3 regions of the Thalassolituus sp. genome follow, and region 3 is predicted to be linked to each of the others. Evidence: predicted binding sites of a transcription regulator. Region 3 holds the regulator's gene; each other region holds the start of a gene.
What was found. Region 3 encodes FNR, which switches genes on or off when oxygen is low (the NO sensors DNR and NnrR bind a similar motif). Its sites were predicted from a motif close to TTGATNTANATCAA; they were not measured.

Region 1 (4,222 bases), on a different contig from region 3:
CGTTAATACCGAAGTGATCGCAGTTGTCATCTAAGGTTTTCACCTGAATGCGCGATACCGGGTCCTGAATACCTTCGATACCTGATTTACGCTCAAGTACGGTGGTCGGAACGTTATGGTCAGGTGTCGCCAGGTTAGCGTCTAAGCGCCATGGCTTGCGACCTGCAATACGCAGACCTTCAAACGCCTGTGGAGACGTCACTTCGTGCAGAAGCTGACGATCGATGTATATCAACGCTGTGCCATCTTCACGGATTTTCACCACGTGCTGATCCCAGAGTTTGTCGTAAAGAGTCTTGCCGGCCATGCTCGGTACTCCCATATCTTTAGTTAGGTTCTCATCATTAATCACTTGCTGAATGATACCTGAGCTGATAAACAACAGAAATTCATATTTTTTCTAGTTTGAATTCCTACTGGGAATACCAGCTACTATTTAGTATCAGCTCTTCCGGGGTGTGACATGGATACACAATCGTTAAAGGCGTTTATAGCAGTCGCTGAGCAAAAGTCATTTTCAGCGGCAGCAGAGTCTTTGTATCTGACGCAATCAGCGGTCAGTAAACGTATCAAGCAACTGGAAGAACAGCTAGGCACCACTCTGTTTGATCGTCACAACAGAACCATCAGCCTGACCGAGGCTGGCGAAGCCCTGCTCCCCCGAGCGCAACATATTCTGGATCTTGTCTCAGACACAGAACTTGAACTGGAGAATATTTCCGGCGATATCAGCGGCAGCCTGACCTTAGCGACCAGCCACCATATAGGCCTGCACCGACTACCGCCTGTTCTCAGAAAATTTGTACATGCTCACCCAAATGTGGATCTCGACCTGCAGTTTATGGGCTCTGAGCGTGCCTACCAGGCGGTGAGACTACGTCAGGTCGACCTCGCACTGACAACACTGGAGCAAACACCCAAAAGCGATATTGCTGCCATCCCTCTCTGGCAAGACGACATGGTGTGCGTCTGTGCAGCCAATCATCGGCTGGCTGGTATCCCTCAGGTCTCACTTCAGGATCTGTCGTCCGAGCCCGCCATACTGCCCGAGCCAGATACGATTACCTATCAGCTCATAAACAATGTCTTTGCTGCCGAAGGACTGACCTTAAAGGCACCCATGCCTACCAACTATCTCGAAACCATTAAGATGCTTGTCTCGGTCGGGATGGGCTGGTCGGTGCTGCCCTCATCAATGGTGAATGATGACGCTTTAACCGTAATCAACTGGCCGGGGACGAGTCTTCGCCGACAGCTTGGCGCCGTATTCCTGAAACATCGAACGCAAAGCAATGCAGCTACCGCACTGATGGACCTCCTGCACGCCAGTGCCGACGACTAAAGTAAGAACCTGACCGGCCAATAGGGGTCGTACCTTAAGGCGATTTACCTTGAGACTACTTACCTTGAGGCAGAGCAAGACGCTGACACCTGAAAGCGATATGCTCACTAAGAGAACGGACTACGCCATTGCGGCGCTGAGGAGAATATCATGCTCGATATCAATCACATTCTGGTAGTGCTGGATAAACACGACGAAGAGCAGCCTGGCCTGCAGCGCGCATGCTGGCTGGCGAACGCGCTTGATGCCGACCTGACATTAATCACCTCAGCCTGGGACAGCTTTAGCGACCAGGCCTCACAATTGGCAGACACGACCGCAAGTAGTGTGAAGCAAGCCCTCCTGCGTCAGGCGCAACTCTGGCTGGATTCGCTTACTGAGCTGGATAGCTGCAAAGGCCTGCGCGTAAATACAGAAGTTCATTGGCAGAAGCACCTGCACGATGCCGCCATTGAATCGGCTCGCGATACGGAGTTTGACCTGGTTATTAAGTCGACTCAGAAACACGGCCTGATCGATCGGCTGTTCTCGCACTCTGACTGGAACCTGATGCGCCACTGCCCGGCGCCTGTCATGATGGTTAAATCATCCGATGCCTGGAAGCACAACCGTATACTCGCCAGTATTGATGCCACCAGCTCAGACAAAGGGCACACTCTTATCAATGACAACATTTTGTCTTATGCAGAGCATCTGGCTGATCACTTTGATACGGACCTGCATATTGCAAACGCTTACCCTATGGTCGCTGTCGCCCTCGCCATGGTGCCTGAGGTTTCTCCACCAGAAGACATTCAGAATTACATTACTGACCAGCATAAAGAGGCAACAGCTCGCTGGGCCAAAAAGTTCAACGTCGCTGAAGATCATGTCCACGTACTTGAAGGTGATGCTGAACAAGTCGTGCCGGATGTGGCCGCAGAGATTGAAGCCGATCTCGTCGTCGTTGGCACTGTCGGTCGCGAAGGTCTGAGCGGTGTCCTGATTGGCAACACAGCAGAAGCGCTCGTCGATAAACTCAGTTGCGATGTATTAATCATTAAACCCAAAGACGGCGTTAATCCTGATATTGAATAACCCACATATCGCGTAACCCCGTAAGTCGAGAGAATATGAAATCCGCTGATAAGCAGACAAAGAACCTCCTGATTATTGCGCACTGCCCCTCTGAAAATCTGGCCCGTCTCCGTGACGGGCTTATTTCTGGCATAGAAAAAGCTGGCGTTAATCTCACATTCACCGCCAAAGCACCGTTAGATGCAGGCGTCGATGAACTCATGCACGCCGATGGGGTTGTGTTATTGACCCCTGAAAACCTGAGCTATATGTCAGGTGCAATGAAGGACTGGTTTGACCGCGTTTATTACCCGGTCCTGGACGACAAACAGGGGCTCCCCTGTATTGCCATCGTACGTGCAGGCCACGACGGCACGGGCACTGTCCGCGCCCTGCAAACCATCACAACCGGATTGCGCTGGCGCTGGGCTCAGGAACCAGTGGTGCTCAGAGGTACGTGGCAGGAAGCATGGCTGGAAGAAGTCGGTGAGATTGGTGAGGCCATCGCAACCGCTCTGTCGGAAGGTATTATTTAGCAGGATAAAAAAACGCCGACCCGAAGGCCGGCGTAGAGGGGGAGCAATCATAAAGGTTGTTTTGCAACAACCGTAAGCTCAGATACGGCATTCACGTATCAGTTCCTCAGAGTTTCATTTTCTTAAACCTTTTTTCGATAAAACCTCTTCGATTTCGACAAGACACGCCGGATCATCGATAGTTGACGGAGTTTGGTACTCCTCACTGTTAGCGATGTTGCGCAACACCTTACGCAGAATCTTCCCTGAGCGGGTTTTCGGTAGACGCTGGACAACCACAGCATGACGGAAACTGGCAACGGCACCGATGTTGTCACGCACTCGCTGAATGACTTCGGACTCCAGAGTCGCTTCATCGATTGTCACACCATCTTTTAACAGAAGAAGACCCAGGGGTTCTTCGCCTTTGAGGTCACTGGCCTGGCCAATCACAGCGCACTCCGCAATTGCATCATGACCAGCCACAACCTCCTCCATTTCACCGGTCGACAGGCGGTGGCCTGCGACATTGATGATGTCATCGGTGCGCCCCTGAACAAACAGGTAGCCATCCTTATCGATGTAACCACCATCACCCGAAACGTAGTAGCCGTCGAAGGTGCTCAGGTAACCATCCACAAAGCGGTCGTGATTGTTCCAGATCGTTGGCAGGCAGCCCGGGGGCATAGGTAATTTGATGGCAATACTGCCCTGCTCACCGGCAGGCACAGGCTTGCCGTGACCATCCAGAATTTCAACATTAAAACCAGGAGACGGACGCGTTACCGAGCCAGGCTTCGTTTCCGCAAGACCATAGCCCACGTGATTTCCCGCAATCGCCCAGCCAGTTTCCGTCTGCCACCAATGATCCACGACGGGCCGTTTCAGATGCCCAACCACCCAGTCGTAAGTGGGTGGATCAAGACGCTCACCGGCCATAAAAATGGTTGTTAATGCGCTGAGGTCGTACTGTCCAGCAAGAGCACACTCCGGGTCTTCCTTCCGTACAGCACGAAACGCCGTTGGTGCAGCAAATAAGGCCTTAACCTTATATTCAGCACACACTCGCCAGAAGGCTCCAGCGTCTGGCGTTTTCACCGGCTTACCTTCATAAAAGACCGTAGTACAGCCGGTAATCAAAGGCGCATAAACAATATACGAATGCCCAACGACCCAGCCGACATCCGAAGCCGCCCAGAAGACATCCCCCGGACCTATGTTATAGACGGAATCCATGGAATAACGCATCGCCACGGCATGGCCGCCATTATCGCGGACAACCCCTTTGGGCTTACCGGTAGTCCCTGAG
Region 2 (4,222 bases), on a different contig from region 3:
CTTTAAAATTCAGGCCAACATGGACCCGAAACACAGGGACCGTATTGCCTTTATGCGCATCTGCTCGGGTACTTACAGCAAGGGCATGAAGATGAAGCACGTCCGTATCGGCAAGGATGTAAAGATTGCCGATGCTGTGACCTTCCTTGCGGGTGACCGCTCGGCGGTGGAAGAGGCCATCTCCGGTGACATCATCGGTCTACATAACCATGGCACTATCCAGATTGGTGACACCTTTACCATGGGTGAAGATCGTCAGTTCACCGGTATTCCGCATTTCGCGCCGGAACTGTTCAAGCGGGTACGCTTAAAAGACCCTCTGAAAATGAAGCAGTTGCAGAAAGGTCTGCAGCAGCTTTCCGAAGAAGGGGCGACCCAGCTGTTTATGCCGCTCAATAACAACGACCTGATTCTGGGCGCTGTGGGTGTGCTGCAGTTTGACGTCGTGCAGCAGCGTCTGCGGGACGAATATAAAGTTGAGTGTATCTACGAGCCGGTGAACGTAAATACCGCTCGTTGGGTCTACTGCGACGACGAGCGAAAGCTCGAAGAGTTTAAGCGTAAGGGCGGAGAGAACCTGGCGATTGATGGCGGTGGTTACCTCACCTACATTGCGCCGACTCGCGTCAACCTGTCGCTGACTGAAGAGCGATGGCCGGAAATTCAGTTCCGCTCAACGCGTGAGCACTGATCTGTCAGTGTTGGGCCTGATCATCGTAATCGCGCGCCATTGATATTCGTCTGACTTTCCTTGCGGACAGGTCATTCTGAACTAAGCTTTCCTGCATGGATATCATCGCTGTGCGGGGGCTTAGCGACAATGGCGATTTACTTTTTATCAGGCGTACTTATCACATTGGTTCTGTGTGGTGGCATACGTTGGTGGATTCAGACTCTCCTGACTCAGGAGAAACTGATGCTGGACGATGCAAAAGGTTACTTTCTGATTACCTGTATTGTGGTTGGCTTTCTGGTCAGCGCCGGATTTTTCTGGGCAGGGCAGGTAATGGGATATGACCAGGCAGAAGAGACGTCTCAGGCAATGGGGCTGGCGATTCTGTTAGACGTCATGGTGGCACTTCTGAGCCTGATCTGGGGCCTGGTTTCTCTCAAGGAGCCAGAGCAGTATTGAGGTTTTACCTTGTAATGCAGGGACTTAAAAACTAATTGAATTAGTCCTTGCACTACCCCAATCCCTCCTATAGAATGCCGCCCTCTTTTCGAATCAACAATGCCCTTGAAGGCGAGAATTTGATGAAAACTTACAGCGCAAAACCAGAAGCCGTAAAACGTGAGTGGTTTGTTGTTGATGCAGCTGATAAAACGCTGGGTCGCCTGGCCACTGAGGTTGCTCTCCGCCTGAGAGGAAAGCACAAGCCAGAATACACTCCACACGTTGACACCGGTGATTACATCGTTGTTATCAACGCAGACAAAGTAAAAGTAACCGGCAAGAAAGCTGGCGATAAGATGTACCATCGTCACACAGGTTACCCGGGTGGTCTGAAATCGATATCTTTTGAGAAGCTGATCGATTACAAACCAGAACAGGTAATCGAACTTGCGGTGAAAGGCATGCTTCCTAAGAATCCTCTTGGTCGTGCTATGTTCAAGAAAATGAAAGTTTACGCAGGTACTGAGCACCCACATACTGCTCAGCAACCGCAAGAACTGAAACTGGGATAAGATGATGGCAGTAACACAATACTATGGTACCGGTCGTCGTAAGACCTCCACCGCGCGCGTCTTTCTGCGTCCTGGTACTGGCAGCATCGTAGTAAACAAGCGTCCTCTGGACGAGTACTTTGGTCGTGAAACGGCTCGTATGGTTGTTCGTCAGCCACTCGAACTGACTGAAAGCCTCGAAAAGTTCGACGTGATCATCAACGTACAAGGCGGTGGCGGTAATGGCCAGGCCGGTGCAATCCGTCACGGTATCACCCGTGCACTGATGCAGTACGATGAAACTCTGCGTCCTTCACTGCGTGCAGCGGGTTACGTTACTCGTGACGCTCGTGAAGTTGAACGTAAGAAAGTGGGTCTGCGTAAAGCACGTAAGAAGCCACAGTTCTCCAAGCGTTAATCCAACGCTGCAGAGCAGAAAGAAGCGCTTATTGGCACAGATCAATAAGCGCTTTTTTTATGCCCAAAACCCCATGCCTTGTGGGTATTTCTGGTTGTTTCCTGACCCTGTTTTCTCTATTATGTGCGCCGCCCTGTATGCTACGCTTGATCTGTATAAATTATGTACAACTAGCGCAGGTCGTGTAGCTGCATAAGAATTTAAATGATGGGAGAAGATGGTAATGAGTCAAGACGGCGTTAATAAGGCCCGGCGTACTCTGCTGGTCGGCGCTACTGCCGGTGTCGGTGCTGTCGGTGCTGGCTTCCTTGCGGTGCCCTTCGTTAAGTCCTGGATGCCAAGCGAAAAAGCAAAGGCAGCAGGTGCTCCGGCGAAGATCGATGTCAGCAAAGTTGAGCCAGGTGCAATGGTCACCGCTGAATGGCGTGGTAAGCCGGTGTATGTCGCCCGCCGTACCGAAGACATGCTGAACACTCTGGAAGGCCTCGCTGGCCGGTTGAAAGATCCTGAGAACGCTAATAAAGCGCAGCAGCCTGAATACGCTGACAACGTTTACCGTTCCCGCAAGCCTGAGCTGATCGTTCTGCTGGGTGTATGTACTCACCTGGGTTGTGCACCTAAGTATGTACCTGAAGTTGAGCCTCAGCCGTTTGATCCAAACTGGCAGGGTGGTTGGTTCTGCCCATGTCACGGTTCGCGCTTCGACCTGTCTGGCCGTGTATACGGTGGTTCTCCGGCGTCTGACAACCTGGTTGTCCCTGCCTACATGTTCGAGAGCGACAACGTAGTCGTGGTCGGTGTTGATGAGGAGAACGCGTAATGAGCCAGAACACCAATAAAATCATGGCCTGGATCGACGACCGTCTGCCGGTTACCCAGACCTATGAAAAGCATATGTCTAAGTACTATGCACCGAAGAACTTCAACTTCTGGTACTTCTTCGGCGTACTTTCTATGCTCATGCTTGTTAACCAGATCCTGACGGGTATCTGGCTGACCATGCAGTTCACGCCAAGCGCTGAAGCTGCTTTCGCATCTGTTGAATACATCATGCGTGACGTAGAGTGGGGCTGGCTGATCCGCTACATGCACTCCACCGGCGCGACCTTCTTCTTCGTTGCAGTATACCTCCACATGATGCGTGCGATTCTGTACGGGTCATACCAGAAGCCACGTGAGCTGATCTGGATCTTCGGTATGCTGATCTACCTGGCCCTGATGGCTGAAGCCTTCATGGGTTACGTACTACCATGGGGCCAGATGTCCTACTGGGGTGCACAGGTAATTATTTCTCTGTTCTCTGTTATGCCATACGGCGACCTGCTGACTGAGTGGATTCGTGGTGACTTCCTGATTTCAGGCGCTACTCTGAACCGCTTCTTCGCTCTGCACGTTGTTGCTGTACCTCTGGTCATTGTCGCTCTCGTTGTTATGCACCTGCTGGCGCTGCACGAAGTAGGCTCTAACAACCCAGACGGCGTTGATATCAAGAAACATAAAGACGAAAACGGTAAGCCACTCGACGGCATCCCGTTCCACCCTTACTACACCGTTCACGATCTGGTGGGTATTGTGGTCTTCCTGATGGTGTTCTGTACTGTGCTGTTCTTCTTCCCTGAAGGTAACGGCTTCATGCTGGAATACGCTAACTTCGAGCCTGCAAACGGTCTGAAGACTCCTGAGCACATTGCCCCTGTATGGTACTTCGGTGCGTTCTACGCCATCCTGCGTGCGGTTCCGGATAAGCTGCTGGGTGTAATCGCTATGGGTGCTGCTATCGCTGTACTGTTTGTACTGCCTTGGCTGGATCGTAGCCCGGTACGCAGCTGGCGCTACAAAGGTATCGTTAGCCGTATCTACATCGTGATCTTTGGCTTCAACTTCGCACTGCTGACCTGGTTGGGTACACAGCCTGCAACTGAGCTTCTGACTCTGATCGCTCAGATCGCATCTGTTATCTACTTTGGTTACTTCGTCTTCCTGCCACTGGCACCGAAGTTCGAGAAAACCAAGCCTGTCCCTGAGCGCGTAACTGGAGGCCACTAAGATGAAACTGGGCATGAAAAAGATATTTGCACTGGTTGCTGCCTTCGTCCCTGCGCTCGCACTGGCTGCTGGCAGCAGCGTTCCACTGGATGA
Region 3 (4,222 bases):
GGGAAGCCTGGTTGCTTCTGATCCATATTGACGGCGATCAGTTCGAAGTTGACGGGCGCGCTCTTTTGCAGGCTCATCAGAATTTCCAGCATGGTGTAAGAGTCTTTGCCACCCGACAGACACACCATGATTTTGTCACCGTCTTCAATCATCCGGTAATCTTCGATGGCTTTGCCAACGTTACGACGAAGGCGCTTCTGGAGCTTGTTGAATTCGGTTCTGGATTTGCGTTCAGCTTGATTGGCTGCAGCTTCAGTAGCTTCTGTAGATAGCTCAGCGGCCGCTGGATCGAAGATCTCAGGCTTATAGCCTTCTTCAGGTTGCGAAACAGCAGATTCAGACACGTTCAATTCAGACATACAACACCCCATGCGTAGGGTGCGCTTTATATCAGAATGCGGTGCTTATATAAACATCAGGCCACAGCGTCACTGGATTCGACCAGTTCTTCGTAGCGCTGCACGAAGTCCTGTACAGTCAGGTCGTCACGGGTGTGATAACAGTTCTTCCAGAGCGTTGCCAGATGCAGCACACTGGCGCCACGGGGTAGTGTGAATTGAGGGTGGCGAACGTAGGCGAGCCAGGTAATAGCGGTCGCATAGGCGAGGTTTGTTGTTAGTTCAGCGTGCGGGTTCTCCAGGAATTCCCGTTGGCTGGCAATGCCTCGCACTTTACTGGCCAGTTCTGGCCGATCTGCAAGATAGTCATCCCAGATATGCCGGTGCGTCAGGCCATGCAGCCGGTAAATACCCGAGGTGCGTTGCCCCTCTGTTTTCAGGAATGAGCCCAGCTCAGACTCAATGGCTGCAGTACCCAGCAGTAAAAGCTCTGCGTCGGCACTGTTAGCGTCCAGTTTCTGCAGTGTTGGACGAATAACGTACGTCCGGAAATCATCAGCATCTATACCCATCAGAAACTCCAGAGGGTGTAATTTTGGCAGTCTCAATATCAGGAGCAATAAGCGTACCTGAATAACTGCCGGTACAGGCAGCGCCTGTTATCAGATGTTTACTCAATAGTACTGCCCAGTACGTGAAGCATAGTGATGCAGGTCTCAGGGGGAAGCAAATATTTGCGCACTGTGACCAATGTCTGATATGGCGAGCGAAAAGAGGATGAGCACGGTCCGTGTGCTCATTAGGATGCTAAAAGCCAAAATTTAAATCAGCTCTCAGCCTGATGCAGACACTCATCGTTGGCGCGTGTCAGTCCCGCGAGATCATATAGGGTATCGCTGTCTTTCAGGATAATCTCTTTGCCCTGTGTTTCGATCAGTTCATTTTTCTGGAAGCGTGTGAACACTCGGCTGATGGTTTCTACCGCCAGGCCCAGGTAGTTACTGATGTCGACACGTGACATTGGCAGGCGGAAGTGAGTCGCTGAGAAACCACGACGCTGATAACGTTGCGAAATATCCAGTAGGAAAGAGGCAACACGTTCTTCTGCATTCTTCTTGCTGAGAAGCAGCATCATGTTCTGATCGTGCCGGATTTCAGTGCCCATGGTGGTCATCAGCTGACGACGCAAATCAGGTAGCTCATCCGCCAGTTGTTCAAGCTGCTGCAACGGAATTTCACATACTGTTGTGGTTTCGAGGGCTTTTGCCGTCAGCGGATACGTGCCTGCGTTGTAGCCAGACAATCCGATCAGCTCGCTGGCCAGGTGAAAACCTGTGATCTGCTCTTCGCCGTTACTTGCCAGGGTGTAGGTCTTCAGTGCACCCGTACGAACCGCGAATACAGACTGAAATTCTGTACCTTGCTGAAACAGCAGTTGGCCTTTCTGGATCGGGCGACCACGACGGATGATGTCGTCCAGACGCTCCATATCACTTTCGGTCAGGGAAAGAGGCAGACAAAGAGCATTCAGTGAACAGGTCTGACAATGAGGCTGAGCTCCACGCAGAGGAGCATTAACTGACGTTTTCATAGGCAAGAACGATCTCTAATACTTTAGATCAAGCGGCTGCGAACATGGCTGGTTGCCACACGGAGGCCAAAGTCCAGCAACCATAACCGATCAATAATAGGCCCGCAATATTTCGCGCCCACTGATGCCGAATAATATTCATCACGGATGCCGAGGCCAGCCCAGCGGATAAAATAGCGGGAAAGGTTCCGAGACCAAAAACAAACATGGTCAGGGCGCCCATCGCAGGCTGACCGTTAGCTGCTACCCAGCTCAGGGTGCTGTATATGAGCCCACACGGCAACCATCCCCACAACATGCCGAGAAGCCACTGGCTGGCTGGGTCTGAACGGCCCAGTCGTTTCTGGGCGTGGGGTTGAATTCTGCGCCAGAACAGTTGGCCAATTTGCTCAATGCGGGTGAGCCACAGTGCCCAGCGCGCGACGTAGAGACCCATTAATATGAGCATAACGCCTGCGATTGAACGTAGTGTGATCATCAGAGCTTCGTGCAGGCTCGACAGCCACAGCCCGAGACTACCGACGATCAGGCCTGCGAGGGTATAACTGGTAATGCGGCCAAAATTGAACAGTAACGAAGCCCGGACTCTGTGCTGAGTGTCGAGTTGCCCAGCTGCCGCGGCAACTCCGCCGCACATGACCAAGCAATGGCTGGCGCCAAATAAGCCAAGTAGCAGGGCGGTTAGGAGGGATAAGGGTTCAGTCATTCTTGGATTTTTTGGGCTCGCCGTCTGACTCTGAATCCGCGTCTGAATCGGTCTCAACGCTATCTTCGCGGCGCTCGTTCAGGTACTCATCATCATCGAACAGAATCTTGTGCGCGGGCGAATCCAGGTCATCAAACTGGCCGCCTTTCACAGCCCAGAAAAAGATGGCAACTGCAATGGCGAGCAGGGCAATCGACAGGGGAACCAGTACGTAAATAATATCCATGGTCAGCTCTCAGCAGTAAGTGCAGGTGGGCGACGGGTCAGTCGCAGAGCATTCAGAACGACAAGTAGTGAGCTGAATGACATGCCAATGGCCGCGGCCCAGGGCGGCACCATACCGGCCGCCGCAAGTGGTAACGCGATCAGGTTGTATAGTAACGCCCAACCGATGTTCTGACGAATGACATTGCGGGTTTTATGGGAGACTGATAACGCATCAGCAATGACTTCAAGGCGACCATTCGTCAGCAGGGTATCTGCATTGGTTTTCGCCAGATCTGTAGCTTCATTCACAGCCAGCGAGACATCCGCGCCCGCCAGCACCGGAACGTCATTAATACCATCCCCTACCATAAGAACGGTATCGCCCTGTTTTTGCCACTCGCGCACGATGGCAAGCTTATCCTCTGGGCTGAGGCCATTGCGCACGTCTGAAATACCGAGTTCGTCAGCGACGAGAGTCGCTGACCTTGAAGGGTCGCCGGTCAGCAGTGCGACTTCAATACCGCGGGTTTTTAATGTTTCAATTAACGGGCCTGCGCTGCGACGCACTGTGTCATTGAGGAGGAACCAGGCCAACGGTTGCTTATCATCGGCAAGCAATAACCACTGCCCCGATGCGCTCTCGGGCGGAAGAATACCCTCTGGCCAGACGAAATCCGGGCGGCCGAAACGGAATCTGTAGCCATTAACCTGACCACTGACGCCCTGACTCGGGTGGTGCTGAATGTCTTCGGTAGCAAGCACCGGGTAGTGACGGAAGGCTTTCGCAATCGGGTGGCTGGCATGTTGTTCAAGCGATGCAACTACCGAGGCCAGAGTATCCTGATCCAGCTCCAGGCTGTTTTCTATACCGCCCGCAACAGGGCGGACTTCCGTCAGTGTCAGATGCCCCAGCGTCAGGGTGCCTGTTTTATCGAACACCACGCGGTTCACTGACTGCAGGGTTTCCAGAACATGACCTTTACTGATTAATAAGCCGCGTTCGCGCAGCGCCGTTGTTGCCGCTGTCAGAGTGGTTGGCGTAGCAAGTGACAGGGCGCATGGGCAGGTGACGACGAGAACAGAGAGTGCGATAAAGAAGGCATGGTCGTTGCCCTGAAACATCCAGTAGCTGAACACCGACGCAGAGATAATCAGAACCGCCGCAACGAACCGGCTGGCAATGCTATCGGCAATAAGAGCGACTTTGGGCTTTTCCTGCTGCGCGCGATCCATCAGGCGAACGATGGTCGATAGCTGCGCATCGGCACCGGTGGCTGTGACTTCCATAATGAGCGGGCTTTCGACGTTCATGGTGCCGCCGATCAACGTGTCGCCGGCTTGCTTGTTCAGCGGCATGTATTCGCCCGTCAGTGCTGATTC

Region 1: the regulator FNR is predicted to act here: its motif matches at 1,407-1,420, upstream of uspE (universal stress protein UspE).
Region 2: the regulator FNR is predicted to act here: its motif matches at 2,230-2,243, upstream of petA (ubiquinol-cytochrome c reductase iron-sulfur subunit).

Annotation. Positions count from the first base shown of each region.
Region 1 covers NZ_CFHJLR010000004.1:48,034-52,255, reverse strand. Annotated here, with positions in the region: gene leuC (3-isopropylmalate dehydratase large subunit) at 1-307, opposite strand, end outside; gene AC5E51_RS04025 (LysR family transcriptional regulator) at 464-1,342, shown strand; gene uspE (universal stress protein UspE) at 1,493-2,419, shown strand; gene AC5E51_RS04015 (flavodoxin family protein) at 2,455-2,934, shown strand; gene AC5E51_RS04010 (propionyl-CoA synthetase) at 3,049-4,222, opposite strand, start outside.
Region 2 covers NZ_CFHJLR010000015.1:65,085-69,306, reverse strand. Annotated here, with positions in the region: gene AC5E51_RS11775 (peptide chain release factor 3) at 1-691, shown strand, start outside; gene AC5E51_RS11770 (hypothetical protein) at 821-1,132, shown strand; gene rplM (50S ribosomal protein L13) at 1,255-1,686, shown strand; gene rpsI (30S ribosomal protein S9) at 1,691-2,083, shown strand; gene petA (ubiquinol-cytochrome c reductase iron-sulfur subunit) at 2,307-2,903, shown strand; gene AC5E51_RS11750 (cytochrome b) at 2,903-4,129, shown strand; gene AC5E51_RS11745 (cytochrome c1) at 4,143-4,222, shown strand, end outside.
Region 3 covers NZ_CFHJLR010000011.1:63,972-68,193, reverse strand. Annotated here, with positions in the region: gene ttcA (tRNA 2-thiocytidine(32) synthetase TtcA) at 1-359, opposite strand, end outside; gene AC5E51_RS09545 (hypothetical protein) at 416-910, opposite strand; gene fnr (fumarate/nitrate reduction transcriptional regulator Fnr) at 1,165-1,929, opposite strand; gene AC5E51_RS09535 (sulfite exporter TauE/SafE family protein) at 1,958-2,635, opposite strand; gene ccoS (cbb3-type cytochrome oxidase assembly protein CcoS) at 2,628-2,861, opposite strand; gene AC5E51_RS09525 (heavy metal translocating P-type ATPase) at 2,864-4,222, opposite strand, start outside.